DNA from 4 places in the Ectobacillus sp. JY-23 genome. Region 2 is predicted to be linked to each of the others. Evidence: predicted binding sites of a transcription regulator. Region 2 holds the regulator's gene; each other region holds the start of a gene.
What was found. The regulator Rex, encoded in region 2, represses fermentation and respiration genes when NADH is low (regulators of the CRP and FNR family bind a similar motif). The targets are predictions, from matches to a motif close to TTGTGAAATATTTCACAA.

Region 1 (3,173 bases), 470 kb from region 2:
TAAAGAAAAACGCAGTTAGGCAATACGACCTATATAAACGAACATATAAAAGAGCCGGATACATTTATCCGGCTCTTTTATTATTCTTGTAGCTCCGAAACATTAACTTGGACGGTCTCATGGGGGTTTGTTATATCGTGAACTTGCGCGACAGCGTTTCCTTCATCACAGCTTTCAATCCATACAGATACACCATTATACGAAACAGGAATATTTGCAGGAGACGACAAAATTTGCTTTACTCTTTTTACATCCATATGTATCCTCCTCTTTTTGAATTCTCTTTTATCATGCCTTAATCCATGATAATTATAAGACAGAACACTAACAAAAATTCTTGTTTCCATATGGCGATTTTTCAGGAAGCCTGTAAATAGGCAACGCTAGGTTCTCAACATTGCTTTATCTACTTTTAACAAGAAGATTTACGGCTTCTTGAACTAAGTTTTGCCCTTCATATTCTCCCTTTTCAATCTGATCTCGTAAGCATTGTTCTAAGTTTGTTCCTACAATAACACCTATTGTGCGATCGATTGCAGAGCGTGCTGCACTTAATTGTGTAATCACATCCTTACATTCCTTTTCCTCTTCTAACATACGGAGTACTCCCCGAACTTGCCCTTCAATTCGCTTTAAGCGATTTTTCATTTCTTGTGTGTATTCCATTATATAACCACCTTCTCCAATACTGTTATAGGTATATTAATACACCAAATATCCATTGTCAAAATACACAAAAACAGCTTGAAGATGCTCAAGCTGTTTTTGTGTATTTCTATCAAGTAAACAATGTGCCCATTACATGATTTACTTTATCGTCTTGTACTTTATAATATACTTCCAATCCACGTCGTTGAAATTGGACTACCTTTGTCTGTTTTAACTTTGTTAAATGCTGCGAAACAGTAGATTGTGGTATTTGCAGTGCCTCTTGCAATTGAGTCACGTTACAAGTACCGCGATTCATCAACTCTTTAACCAATCGTAATCGTAATGGATGCGCAAGCGCTCGAAGCATTTGTACATCATCTTCAGAAATATTGTAATCAAATTTTTTTGCACACATGTTTTTTCCCCACATTCTTTATATATGTTTTTGTAAGATATTATCCAAGAAGCTTTTTGGCTGAGAGTCAGTGATGTGCTTGAAGGGATTTCCTTCTTTAAAAAGAACCCATGTTGGGATGCTTGTAATACCGAGCTGATATGCTACTGCTTGACAGCGATCAACATTCACCCTTACCACTCGTAATCGATCTCCCCATTGCTCATCCAATTCTTTTAGAACTGTTTCAGTCATGTGGGAAGCTCTGCTCCAAGGTGCCCAAAATCCTACAAGAACAAACCCGTCTTGTACAGAATCAGAAAAACTTTCATCTGTAGCATTAACAATGGCCATCTACATGCACCTGCTTTCTTCCAAAGCTTCTTTTTTATCTTTTTATTATGTTTTTTATCTATTGTACTATATAAGATATAAAATCACAATGCTAACGACTCATAAAACGAACAAATACCATGTATTACCTATATTATAGCGATTTTGTTACATATATTGAGATAACATGTCATAATGTGTCGAATCAGATTGACACACAATACCTCCTCCAACTATACTTATGGCATAAGATGATTGTGAAATTTTTCACAAAATATGTGAATCATTTCACAAAATATATCTGTTTCATATACATTCTTTAAAAGGAGATGCTTACAATGAATACATGGACTCAACTGTACGACCCCATGCAAAATATCTGGCTTTCTGCTCTTATGGCCGCTATTCCTATTATCTCATTTATTGTCTGCTTGACTGTGTTTAAAATGAAAAGTTATATCTCCGGACTTATCAGTGTACTAATTGCTGTTTTAGTAGCTATCTTTGTATATGATATGCCAGCTCCCCTTGCTGCAACCGCTGCTGGCTTTGGTGCCGCCTATGGCTTTTATCCGATTTGTTCTATTGTAATTGCCGCAATCTTTCTATATAAGCTTACTGTTAAAACAGGACAATTTAATGTCATCCGTAACAGTATTGCTTCTATCACAGATGATTCTCGTCTACAAGTTCTTTTAATCGCTTTTTCCTTTGGTGCATTTTTAGAGGGCGCTGCCGGATTTGGTGTACCAGTTGCTATTACCGCAGCTCTACTAGTCGGTATGGGTTTTGATCCTCTTAAAGCAGCAGGTGTTTGTCTGGTGGCAAATATTGCTGGAGGTGCCTTTGGTGCTATGGGTATCCCTGTTACTGTTCCTGCACAGCTTACACAGTTAGATGCTTTAGCCGTTGGAAGACATACAGTAACTGTTCTGCCATTTATCAGCTTAATTGTACCGTTTCTTCTTGTATTTATGATTGATGGGTTTAAAGGTATTAAACAGACATTGCCCGCTATTCTTGTTAGTGGGGGCTCATTCGCGATCACACAATTTATCGTACTCTACTTTTTAGGAGCAGAACTTGGTAATATTTTCTCTGCTGTTGTCAGTATGGTTGCACTTGCTTTATTCCTTCGCATTTGGCAACCAAAAGAAAAATATCATTTTACGGAAAAACAAGCAAATGAGAAACAAAGCTATTCTTTGGGTCAAATATTGTATGCATGGTCACCTTTTGCATTTTTAACTGCATTCGTAACCATCTTTAACTTAAAATTTATGAAAGCACTTTTTGCACCGGGTGGCTCTTTAGAAGGCCTAGTATATAATGTATCCATTCCTGGTCTGAACAATGCTGTTTTGAAAACAGCACCAATCGTTCCACAGGATACACCGTTTCCTGCTGTGTTTAAGTTAGACGTTTTCTCTTCTACTACAACAGCAATTGTGCTGGCAATTATTATTTCTCTGCTTGTATTTAAAGCGCAAAAACAACTGGTGAAAGAATTGACAATTGAAACAATAAAAGAGTTAAAAGCTCCTATCTATACAATTTGTAGTGTAATTGCTTTAGCTTATGTCACAAACTATTCTGGCATGTCATCTACACTTGGTCTTGCACTTTCATCTACAGGAGATGCATTCCCTATTCTATCACCTATACTTGGTTGGATTGGTGTATTCCTAACAGGATCGGTTGTATCTAGTGGTTCTCTATTTGCCCCATTACAAGCTGTTACGGCAGCACAAATTGACATGGCACCGGCTACACTTGTTGCATTAAATGTAGTTGG
Region 2 (3,173 bases):
ATGTGAAACGATTAAAATTGCACCTGGGTAGCCTTGGAGATATTGCTCAAGCCAAGAAAGTGTTTCAATATCCAAATGATTGGTCGGCTCGTCCAAAATGAGAAGATCAGGCTTTGTTAATAACATTTTACCGAGTGCAAGGCGTGTTTTTTGCCCACCGCTCAACGTTGAGATGCTGATGCTATGTGTTTCCTGAGGAAAGCCAAGTCCTGTTAAAATAGAGCGAATATCGGCTTCGTATTGATAACCGCCTTGATCTTTATAATCTTGCTGCAACCGATCATACTCAGCCAACAGTTTTTCATAGCGGACGGTATCTGTAAAAATTTCTTCCTGGCCCATCAGCTGCTCTAGCTTTCGGAGAGATTGTTCCATATACTGCAGATGCGCAAATACAGTACGCATTTCTTCTCCTATTGTAGCCGACGTTTCTAGGCCGGTATTTTGTGCTAAATATCCAATTGTCACATCTTTTGATTTAATAATTTCGCCGCTGGTATATGACATTTCACCTGCAATAATCTTTAATAAAGTTGATTTGCCCGCACCATTTCGTCCTACCAAAGCGACGCGCTCTCGCGATTGTACCTCGAGCTTGATATTAGATAAAACAATGTCCGCACCAAATGACTTTGTTAATCCGTTTACCTGTAATAAAATCATTCCATCTCACCTCAAATTTTCTGGAAACTTATATTTTTCAACTATGTCGAAGATAGTGTATAGTTAAAATAGTTATAGTGCGTTCTATACAATATAAATAGAAACAGCAAATGTTGTAGAGAAAGGCTCTATTAACATGCATGGGTGTCTCGATATGCATATCAGATATAGTCTACCATACTGCATTGGATACCTATATCTCATTATACAGGGAAACTTCTCAATCAATAGGATTGTAGCCCATCTTGATTCATATAAATAGAAAAGGGGTGCAAATAATGGACCAACCTAAAATCCCGCATGCAACTGCCAAGCGGCTGCCATTATATTATCGCTTCATTAAAAACTTATCTCTATCAGGAAAGCAACGCGTTTCATCTGCTGAGCTTAGTGAAGCTGTAAAAGTAGATTCGGCTACGATTCGAAGAGACTTTTCCTACTTTGGTGCACTCGGGAAAAAAGGATATGGGTATAACGTAAACTATCTTCTTTCTTTCTTTAGCCAAACATTAGATCAAGAGGATATCACGCGTGTAGCCTTAATCGGGGTAGGAAATTTAGGAACCGCTTTCTTACATTATAACTTTACAAAGAACAATAACACAAAAATTGAAATTGCGTTCGATGTGGATGAAAATAAAGTCGGCAAACAAATTGGTGAAATTCCTGTCTATCATTTAGATCATCTCGAGACAAAGCTGCCTGATAACGTCAAAGTGGCTATTCTAACAGTTCCTGCAGGAGTCGCGCAATCTGTTGCTGACAGGCTTGCCAAGACAGGCATTGAAGGTATTCTAAATTTTACACCAGCACGTATTGATGTACCGGCACATATCCGCATTCATCATATTGATTTAGCCGTAGAGCTGCAAACGCTCGTTTACTTTTTGAAGAACTATCCAAAATAAAAGCTCCGCGCGTAGTGCGCAGAGCTTTTATTTTTTGCGGCTCATATAAATAACTAGCCGAAGAGCAAGGCCAAAGTCAAATGTAGCCATTGCCACAAGTAATAGTGTGTAAAAGTTCCAAATTGTATCTTGTACGCTTGTAACAGCTAAATATGTAAAGATGCTGCCTAATATAAAGTACAAAGTTGCCATAAACAAAGGTGATCGTTGCATCTTTTAAAATCCTCCAAAAATAAATTGCATCTTCTCTGCTTCGCGCATAATGCGCTCTAAATTGTCCTTAAACACAATATTAATCAATACTACAATTGTATTCATCATCACGTGCGCCGCAATCGGTACGATAATGCGCTTCGTATGTGCGTACAAGAAGGCAAATACCAATCCCATCGCTGTATAAATTAATAGGTGAGAAAACTCCCCATGCACGGCAGCGAATATGAGCGAGCTGATAATTGCTGCGATAAAAAAGTTAAATCGTTTATAGAGTGCACCAAAGAGTATCTTTCTAAAAACAATCTCTTCTAAAATCGGTGCAATAATGGATGTAACAATAATAAACCAAGGTGTTAGCTCGGCAATTTCGACCAGAGCCTTTGTGTTATCTGAACCGGGCTCAATTCCTAATAAGTTCATCTCAATAGTTGCCGCCACAATCTGTGCGGTATAAGCCAAAAATACGCCCAAGACCATCCACATAAAGGTTTTCCCGGGTGCCGCCTTTTCATGACGCGGGAAGTCAGGATCATTTTTTACGAGTAAAACAATAATAAGTAAAGCTACCGCAAAGCTAATAATACCCCAGTGTCCGACAAGCATTTGTAGCTTTGTATTACCTGTGTAGCGGTCATATTGACCAGTCATTTCCAAAAGGGGAATACCGACAATACTTGAAAATTGCATAAGTACATATGTAAAAATAACCCACCAATAACGTTTCTTCAATGATTATGTCTCCTTTTCTTTCTTAAATTTGCTCGTTTTAAAAGGACATTTGCTTTTTTTAGAGAAATGAACGTGTGGTATGTATTTTATTGTAACACAGCAGCTAAAAAAATAACGAAAAGAATGTCTCGAATGGTTTTGGATATACTATAACGGGTTCAAAATACAGCACGTGTTTTTAAATGGAAGAGAAGAACGGGCAATATAAGTTGTTAGGGGGAACGGGACTTTACACGCTTCTATTAAAAAAGAAATAACAGCTGGTCGTGTGAAAAAAATTGTATGTTTTTACTTGCAAAACAAAATCAGATTCATTATTATAATAAGTGTATTAGCACTCAATGATATCGAGTGCTAATAATCAGAATCTACATATGAATTGAGGAGGTTATTTTCATGCTAAAGCCATTAGGTGATCGCGTTGTAATTGAGCTTGTTCAAGCAGAAGAAAAAACTGCAAGCGGTATCGTTTTACCGGACACTGCAAAGGAAAAGCCGCAAGAAGGCAAGGTAGTGGCAGTTGGCACAGGACGCGTGCTTGAAAATGGAGAGCGCGTAGCTTTAGAAGTAGCTGTGGGTGACCGTATTATCTTCTCAAAGTATTCCGGTACAGAAGTAAAATACGAAGGTTCCGAATACTTAATCTTACGTGAAAGT
Region 3 (3,173 bases), 560 kb from region 2:
ACCTGCTGTGCTGTAATATATTGCAAGTTAGCAAACAACGCATTCGCCGATGTATCAGAGCCTGTCAAAAATACACCCATCCAGCCAAGGAACGGGGAGAAGAACGGAAACCAGTGTCCTGTTTCTGATAACGCTAATGCAAGTGTAGAAGATAAACCAGAGTAGTTCGCAATAAATGCAAAGCCAAGCACCAAACCAATTGATACAATCGGAAAAGCCAGTTCCTTCAACGTTTCGCCAAAAGTTGCTACTGCTGCCTTCGGACTCATGCGCAGCAAGACTATGGAAACCAGCGCCGCGAGTAAAATAGCTGTACCTGTCGCGGATACAATATCCAGCTTATAAATAGCCTCATAAGGTGTGGGTTGCTTCACAATCGGTGTATCCTTTGAAACGAGATTATCAAGACCGGCCACATGAAACTTAAAGACCAGGCTCTCCCATGCACCACCCGGCGCAAACATTGCTTTAAACGCTTTTTGACTCCAGATGACAACCATGATAGTCAACACAATAAACGGTGACCAAGCTTTCACGACTTTACCAAGTGTTAATTCATGCGTGCCGGTAACTGTTGCTGCCATCTCCGCATGACTGTTGTTCGTACGATAAATCTCCTTAGGCTGCCATACTTTTAAAAACAACGCTAAGCTCACGAGGCTGACTAAAGCAGATGTAATATCTGGAAGCTCAGGGCCGAGATATGTGGCTGTTAAGAACTGTGAAACAGCAAAAGAGCCACCTGCCACCAAGAGGGCTGGCCATGTTTGTCTTACACCCTTTAATCCATCCATTAAGAAAACAATAAAGAATGGTACAAACATAGATAGAAATGGTAGCTGATGTCCTGCCATTTGACCAATCTTGTGAGGGTCAATGCCTGTTACCTGTCCGGCAACTGTAATCGGAATCCCCATCGCACCGAAGGCAACCGGCGCAGTATTAGCAATTAAACAAAGACCCGCTGCATAAAGAGGATTCAAACCAAGACCTGCCAAAAGGGCTGCTGTAATGGCAACAGGTGCACCAAAACCTGCCGCACCTTCTAAAAAAGCACCAAAGGAAAAACCAATTAAAATCATCAGCAAACGATGATCATTTGTTATAGAAAGAACAGATGCGCGAATAATATCAAACTGCCCGGTCTGAATTGAAATTTTATACAAAAATACTGAGGTAATAATAATCCAGGCAATCGGCCATAAGCCGTAGCCAAAGCCGTAAATCGTCGCCATTATCGCCATTGTTGCGGGCATTTTGTATACCGCAAGCGCAATCACGAGCGTCAGCAGTACTGTAATGAGCCCAGCAAGATAGCCTTTCATTCTAAAAACAGCTAAAGCTAAAAAGAAAAATATGATGGGAATAAGTGCAACTGCTGCCGAAAGCCAGATATTGCCGAGCGGGTCATACATTTGTATCCAAGTTTGCATACTCTCTCTCCTTTTCTCATAATTTCATCATTCTGATGATATGCCAATCTGGTCATCAGACCTTTAACCAAAAAAGAAAAGCGTTTTTTAAAAACGCTTTCATTTGATTTATTTCACTTTATCACACTTTTTCAAAAATTAAAATCGCTTTCTTTTATTTTGGCTTTGTTAAAGTTTGTTGTTAATTTCCGTTACGGGGGGGGGGGCGCTTTCCGCGGACAGTCAGGACGCCTCCTCAGTACTATGCGCCTGTAGGGTCTCCCTTTGACTCGCTTAGTCTTACCCCCTTCACTCCCATCAACAAGTACCAATTATCAATATCAGACTTTAACACAGCCTTTATTTTATATCTTTTTGCAAATCAATTCCTTCTACTACTTTTTCTAACTTATCAAATAGCGGTGGCTTTGCTTGTGCCGCAGAGGTAAAGTAAATAAACAGCACATTATCTTTCACCATATAAATGGGAATGAGATAGTCCCACTTGGGATTCGGTTTTTCTGCATCAAGCTTTGCTTGATTTGCCTTTTCTGCACTATCGAATATGTACATAACCAAGTGATCATTGTCCACTTTATAATGACGATGGGGCGCCGGAAAGACAATCGGCGGCTCTTCCTTTGTTAAAATTAAACGATAGCCAGCATCAATCCAGCCTTCCTCTGCCTGTTTAAATAATTGAGATTGTGCATCTGTAGGTGCACATCCGAACAAAAGTAATAACATTAAACAAGATACAACATATTTCATATAATCACTCCTTCTTCTCTATTATAGGCTTATTTTATATCCTAAGCACCTAGTTACGCTTCTTATACAAAGGCTCTTTTCTAAAAGATTGTTGTTTTTAGATAGGTTTCTTTGTTTCAGGTTGGTTGGAGCGGAAGGTGCGAGACTCCTGCGGGAGCAGCGGGTCAGGTGAGACCCCACAGGCTGTAAGCCGAGGAGGCTCACCGCACGCCCCGCGGAAAGCGAGCAACCTGGAGCGGCAATCAGCCACTCCCCACTATTTGTTACATAGCAACAAAGTTTGCGAAAACAGCCTATACAAAAAAGCCTCGGCAATATGCCGAGACTCTTATGAAAATAGATCTTCCTATCTTCTTGGACCAAAATCTTTTGCAATATGTTCCACATAGCGAGCTGCATGCTCATTAACTTGTTCTTCTGTTAAATGATGCACACCATGCATGATAAAAGCAGGCAAATACCTAGCACCAATAAGATTGCTTGTTGCTTGAAATGGCTTTAGCAATTCACTCATAGCGTACTGATTATATCCTCCTGCTTGATACGCAGCCTCCGGACCGCCAGTCGTGACAGCTAACATAAGCTCTTTACCATGTAGCTTCGTACCCCCAGGACCGTATGCCCATCCAAATGTTAAGACATAATCCTGCCATTTCTTCAATAAAGATGGTGAGCTATACCAATAGAATGGAAATTGCAGTACAATACGATCATGCGTCAAAAGCAGCTCTTGCTCACGAGCTACATCAATATTTTCATCTGGATATGTTTCATATAAGTTATGAATTGTTACATCAGTTTTTGTTAATTCATCACGTAAACGTTTATTAAAACGAGAATTTTTCATGTCAGGGTGTGCAATAATAACAAGTGTTTTCATATGTTTATAAGCTCCTTTTTCGTTTGTTTGTACATACAAATGATAATTTAAAAAAAGTGTGCCGTCAACTACAACATTCACACTTTATTTTTTTATTTTCTTCCATAATC
Region 4 (3,173 bases), 1.3 Mb from region 2:
AATTTAACTGTAATGGGGAAATTCATTATTTCCTTCATGATGTTCGCAGGAAAAGTTGGTCCTTTAACACTTGCGTTTACAATTTCGAAATCCAAACCTGTTAAAATTAAGCATCCTTCTGAAGATATCTTAACCGGCTGAAAAACGAGATATTTGTCTCATATAAATCGTTGACAGAACCATCCTTCCTTCATAAAATAGAAATAACAAGATAGCTCCAAAGGGGAGTAGCGGCAGAAAGCTTAGCTTTCTGTAACAAAGTCGTCATTACATGGATTTTTCCATCGGCTTTGTTGACATTTACCAACATGTCCAGCAAGACCTTTGCCAACACTAAAGTGGCAGAGGTCTTTTTTATGTCCTCCTGCCAAAATGAGAGGAGAATGGTTAATGGATTTTGCAATTTTGTTGGAGTATGGGTGGGTATTGCTCATTCTGATTGCGCTAGAGGGCATTTTAGCAGCTGATAACGCACTTGTACTCGCAATTATGGTAAAACATTTACCAGAAGGTCAACGTAAGAAAGCTTTATTTTATGGCTTAGCTGGTGCATTCATTTTTCGCTTCGGATCACTGTTTCTCATTTCGTTTCTTGTCGACGTATGGCAAGTACAAGCGATTGGTGCAATGTATTTAATATTTATTGCTGTATCGCATTTTATGAAGAAAAAAGTGGTCAAGGAACAAAAAGAACGGACAGACGGCTTTTGGTTGACAGTGCTTAAAGTAGAATTGGCAGATATTGCTTTTGCTGTAGATTCTATTTTGGCAGCAGTGGCACTTGCTGTAACATTGCCAAAACTTGGGGGCGGGACAATTGGCGGGTTAAATACAGGTCAATTTCTAGTTATTTTAGCAGGTGGCGTAATCGGACTTATCATTATGCGCTTTGCCGCTAACTATTTCGTTGCCTTACTTCAAAAACGACCGGGGCTTGAAAGTGCCGCATTTCTCATTGTTGGCTGGGTAGGCGTAAAATTGGCTGTTTATACATTGTCTCACCCTTCTCTAAGTGTTCTGCCTTATGATTTTCCAAAGTCTCTTGCTTGGAAAGCTATTTTCTGGGGTGTTCTTCTTTGTATCGCAATTGGCGGTTGGTTTTTTTCAAAACCAAAGCAAGAAGCAGAAAAAGCGCTGTAGCTACAGCGCTTTTTTAATTTTTAATTATATATTAATTTTGTAAGCACTTTCAATATAAAAATGTGAACATTTTGTGACAAACATAAAAGAGTATTGAAAGAGTACAGAAAGAGATGTATCTTAAGGTATGTTAAGAAATTCACATTTATTGATAGAGGTGCCCTTATGGAACAAGGCGTAGATTATTTAGCTGAATTAGCGGTGAAAAAGAAAAAAATGTTGGATACGAACCCGACCGAATATATGCTTCGTGCAATTTTGGCCGGTATTTATATAGGATTTGTCGTGGTTGTTTCCTTCAGACTCGGTGAGTTTTTCCGCGTAGCCGATTCGCCTGCAACTTATATGTCAGCCGCAGCCGCCTTTGGCATTGCACTTGTAATCATTGTGTATGGCGGAGCTGAGTTGTTTACAGGCAATACGATGTACTTTACAGTTGCTACTATGCAAAAACAAACAACAGTAATGGATACCATGCGTAACTGGGTTGCTTGTTATGCAGGTAACTTAATAGGGGCTGTATTTTTCGCAGGTCTCTTTTATGCAACTGGTCTTTTTGAAACGATTACAGAATCTCATCTCCTCAACAAAGTAGCTGATACCAAAATGAATGCAACAACCATGCATTTGTTTTTTAAAGGTATTTTGTGTAACTGGCTCGTTTGCTTGGCTTGCTTTTTGCCCGCTCGTGTAAAAGGCGATGGTGCAAAAATTGCGATGATGATGCTCATCGTGTTTGCATTCTTCATCTCAGGCTATGAGCACAGTATTGCTAACTTGGCTATTTTCTCTCTATCTCTTATTCACACCCATCCTGATACAGTAACCTTAGCAGGTGCACTACACAACTTGGTACCTGTTACACTTGGTAATATTGTCGGCGGTTCTGTATTTGTTGGTATGGTATATCAATACTTCAACATGCCAAAGGCAGCAACACAGAAACAAGTGGAAGAGATAGAAGAAGTTGAATTACAAACAGCGGAAGCGTAAAATCAAAAAACCAGCCTTGATTCAAGGCTGGTTTTTTGATTGTTTTCGATTATTTACACACCTGAGGCTCAAGTGGATTACTGCGGTCTTTACAAAGCGACGGTAATTCAAGCTGTGTTACATTCTGCTCTAGCTCTTTGGCAGGTACATAATACGTTGCAAGTGTTATGGTACATTTGTAAGGCTCCTGCGTCATATCAGCAGAGACAATTTCCTCACGTCCTTTAAAGTCAATGCTCTGTACATGCGTGATGCGTGCCATATTTTCCATAGTATCAATAAAAGATTGCAGTTGTTCGTATGCCGTATATTTCACTTCTACACTCAATACAATAGGTATCGGCTTCAACTTTGCTTCTGTCACCTTGCCTTCCTTCATTCCGCCTGCGGGAACTACGGCTCCTGCTCCCTCTTGGATAACCGTACTTTGTATGACGGCACCTGATATGCTTTCAGCGTTGGCCAGATCTAAAATATACTGATCGAGCAAAGGTTTAGTTGGCAATTTTTGCAGCATAAATTGTGTATTGCCGGTAGTAGCGACCACTGGCTTTTGCTTTTGCTTTCTCTTCGCTTGCAGCATGTTCTCCACTTTTATTTCTTGCTTCTTTTGTTCCACCTCTAATTGCAATTCCTTTACTACTGTAAAATGGATATACAAACATACAAGACCACTTAATACAAGTAGCGCTGCAGCAATACTGATTTGACATTTGGAGGCGCTCATTACTCACCCTCCTGCTTTAACAATTTCAGTTGCTCAGGCTGTAGTTTAATTTCAAAATTTGCTACATAGCGCGGCATGCCCTGCACTGCTCCCTCTTCATCCTGCAGCTCGATAGCATTTAATTTTGTAAGCTTTGCATATTTAACCCACTTCTCCGTTTGTAAGCGGCTATAGTAAAAAGCTGCATCTTGTTTTTCGTCAAAACGGATATCTAAAACGATTACACCTGGTTCTTTATAGGAGAAACTTTCATAAACACCTCTTCCTGGTAATAATACTGTCAGGTGTTTTAATAATGGTACAGTTGGTAATT

Region 1: the regulator Rex is predicted to act here: its motif matches at 1,634-1,651, upstream of MUG87_RS15860 (lactate permease LctP family transporter).
Region 3: the regulator Rex is predicted to act here: its motif matches at 1,535-1,552, upstream of MUG87_RS11005 (lactate permease LctP family transporter).
Region 4: the regulator Rex is predicted to act here: its motif matches at 1,268-1,285, upstream of MUG87_RS00305 (formate/nitrite transporter family protein).

Annotation. Positions count from the first base shown of each region.
Region 1 covers NZ_CP095462.1:3,139,302-3,142,474, reverse strand. The annotation lists gene MUG87_RS15885 (peptide MFS transporter) at 1-3, shown strand, start outside; gene MUG87_RS15880 (H-type small acid-soluble spore protein) at 81-257, opposite strand; gene MUG87_RS15875 (metal-sensitive transcriptional regulator) at 403-666, opposite strand; gene MUG87_RS15870 (ArsR/SmtB family transcription factor) at 779-1,066, opposite strand; gene MUG87_RS15865 (thioredoxin family protein) at 1,085-1,399, opposite strand; gene MUG87_RS15860 (lactate permease LctP family transporter) at 1,717-3,173, shown strand, end outside.
Region 2 covers NZ_CP095462.1:2,670,021-2,673,193, forward strand. The annotation lists gene MUG87_RS13825 (ABC-F family ATP-binding cassette domain-containing protein) at 1-663, opposite strand, end outside; gene MUG87_RS13830 (redox-sensing transcriptional repressor Rex) at 942-1,571, shown strand; gene MUG87_RS13835 (YdiK family protein) at 1,599-1,784, opposite strand; gene MUG87_RS13840 (CPBP family intramembrane glutamic endopeptidase) at 1,788-2,516, opposite strand; gene groES (co-chaperone GroES) at 2,913-3,173, shown strand, end outside.
Region 3 covers NZ_CP095462.1:2,112,546-2,115,718, forward strand. The annotation lists gene MUG87_RS11005 (lactate permease LctP family transporter) at 1-1,433, opposite strand, end outside; gene MUG87_RS11010 (hypothetical protein) at 1,773-2,183, opposite strand; gene MUG87_RS11015 (NAD(P)H-dependent oxidoreductase) at 2,530-3,063, opposite strand; gene MUG87_RS11020 (metal-binding protein) at 3,148-3,173, opposite strand, start outside.
Region 4 covers NZ_CP095462.1:61,155-64,327, reverse strand. The annotation lists gene MUG87_RS00315 (TrkH family potassium uptake protein) at 1-141, shown strand, start outside; gene MUG87_RS00310 (TerC family protein) at 391-1,140, shown strand; gene MUG87_RS00305 (formate/nitrite transporter family protein) at 1,306-2,133, shown strand; gene MUG87_RS00300 (hypothetical protein) at 2,183-2,860, opposite strand; gene MUG87_RS00295 (hypothetical protein) at 2,860-3,173, opposite strand, start outside.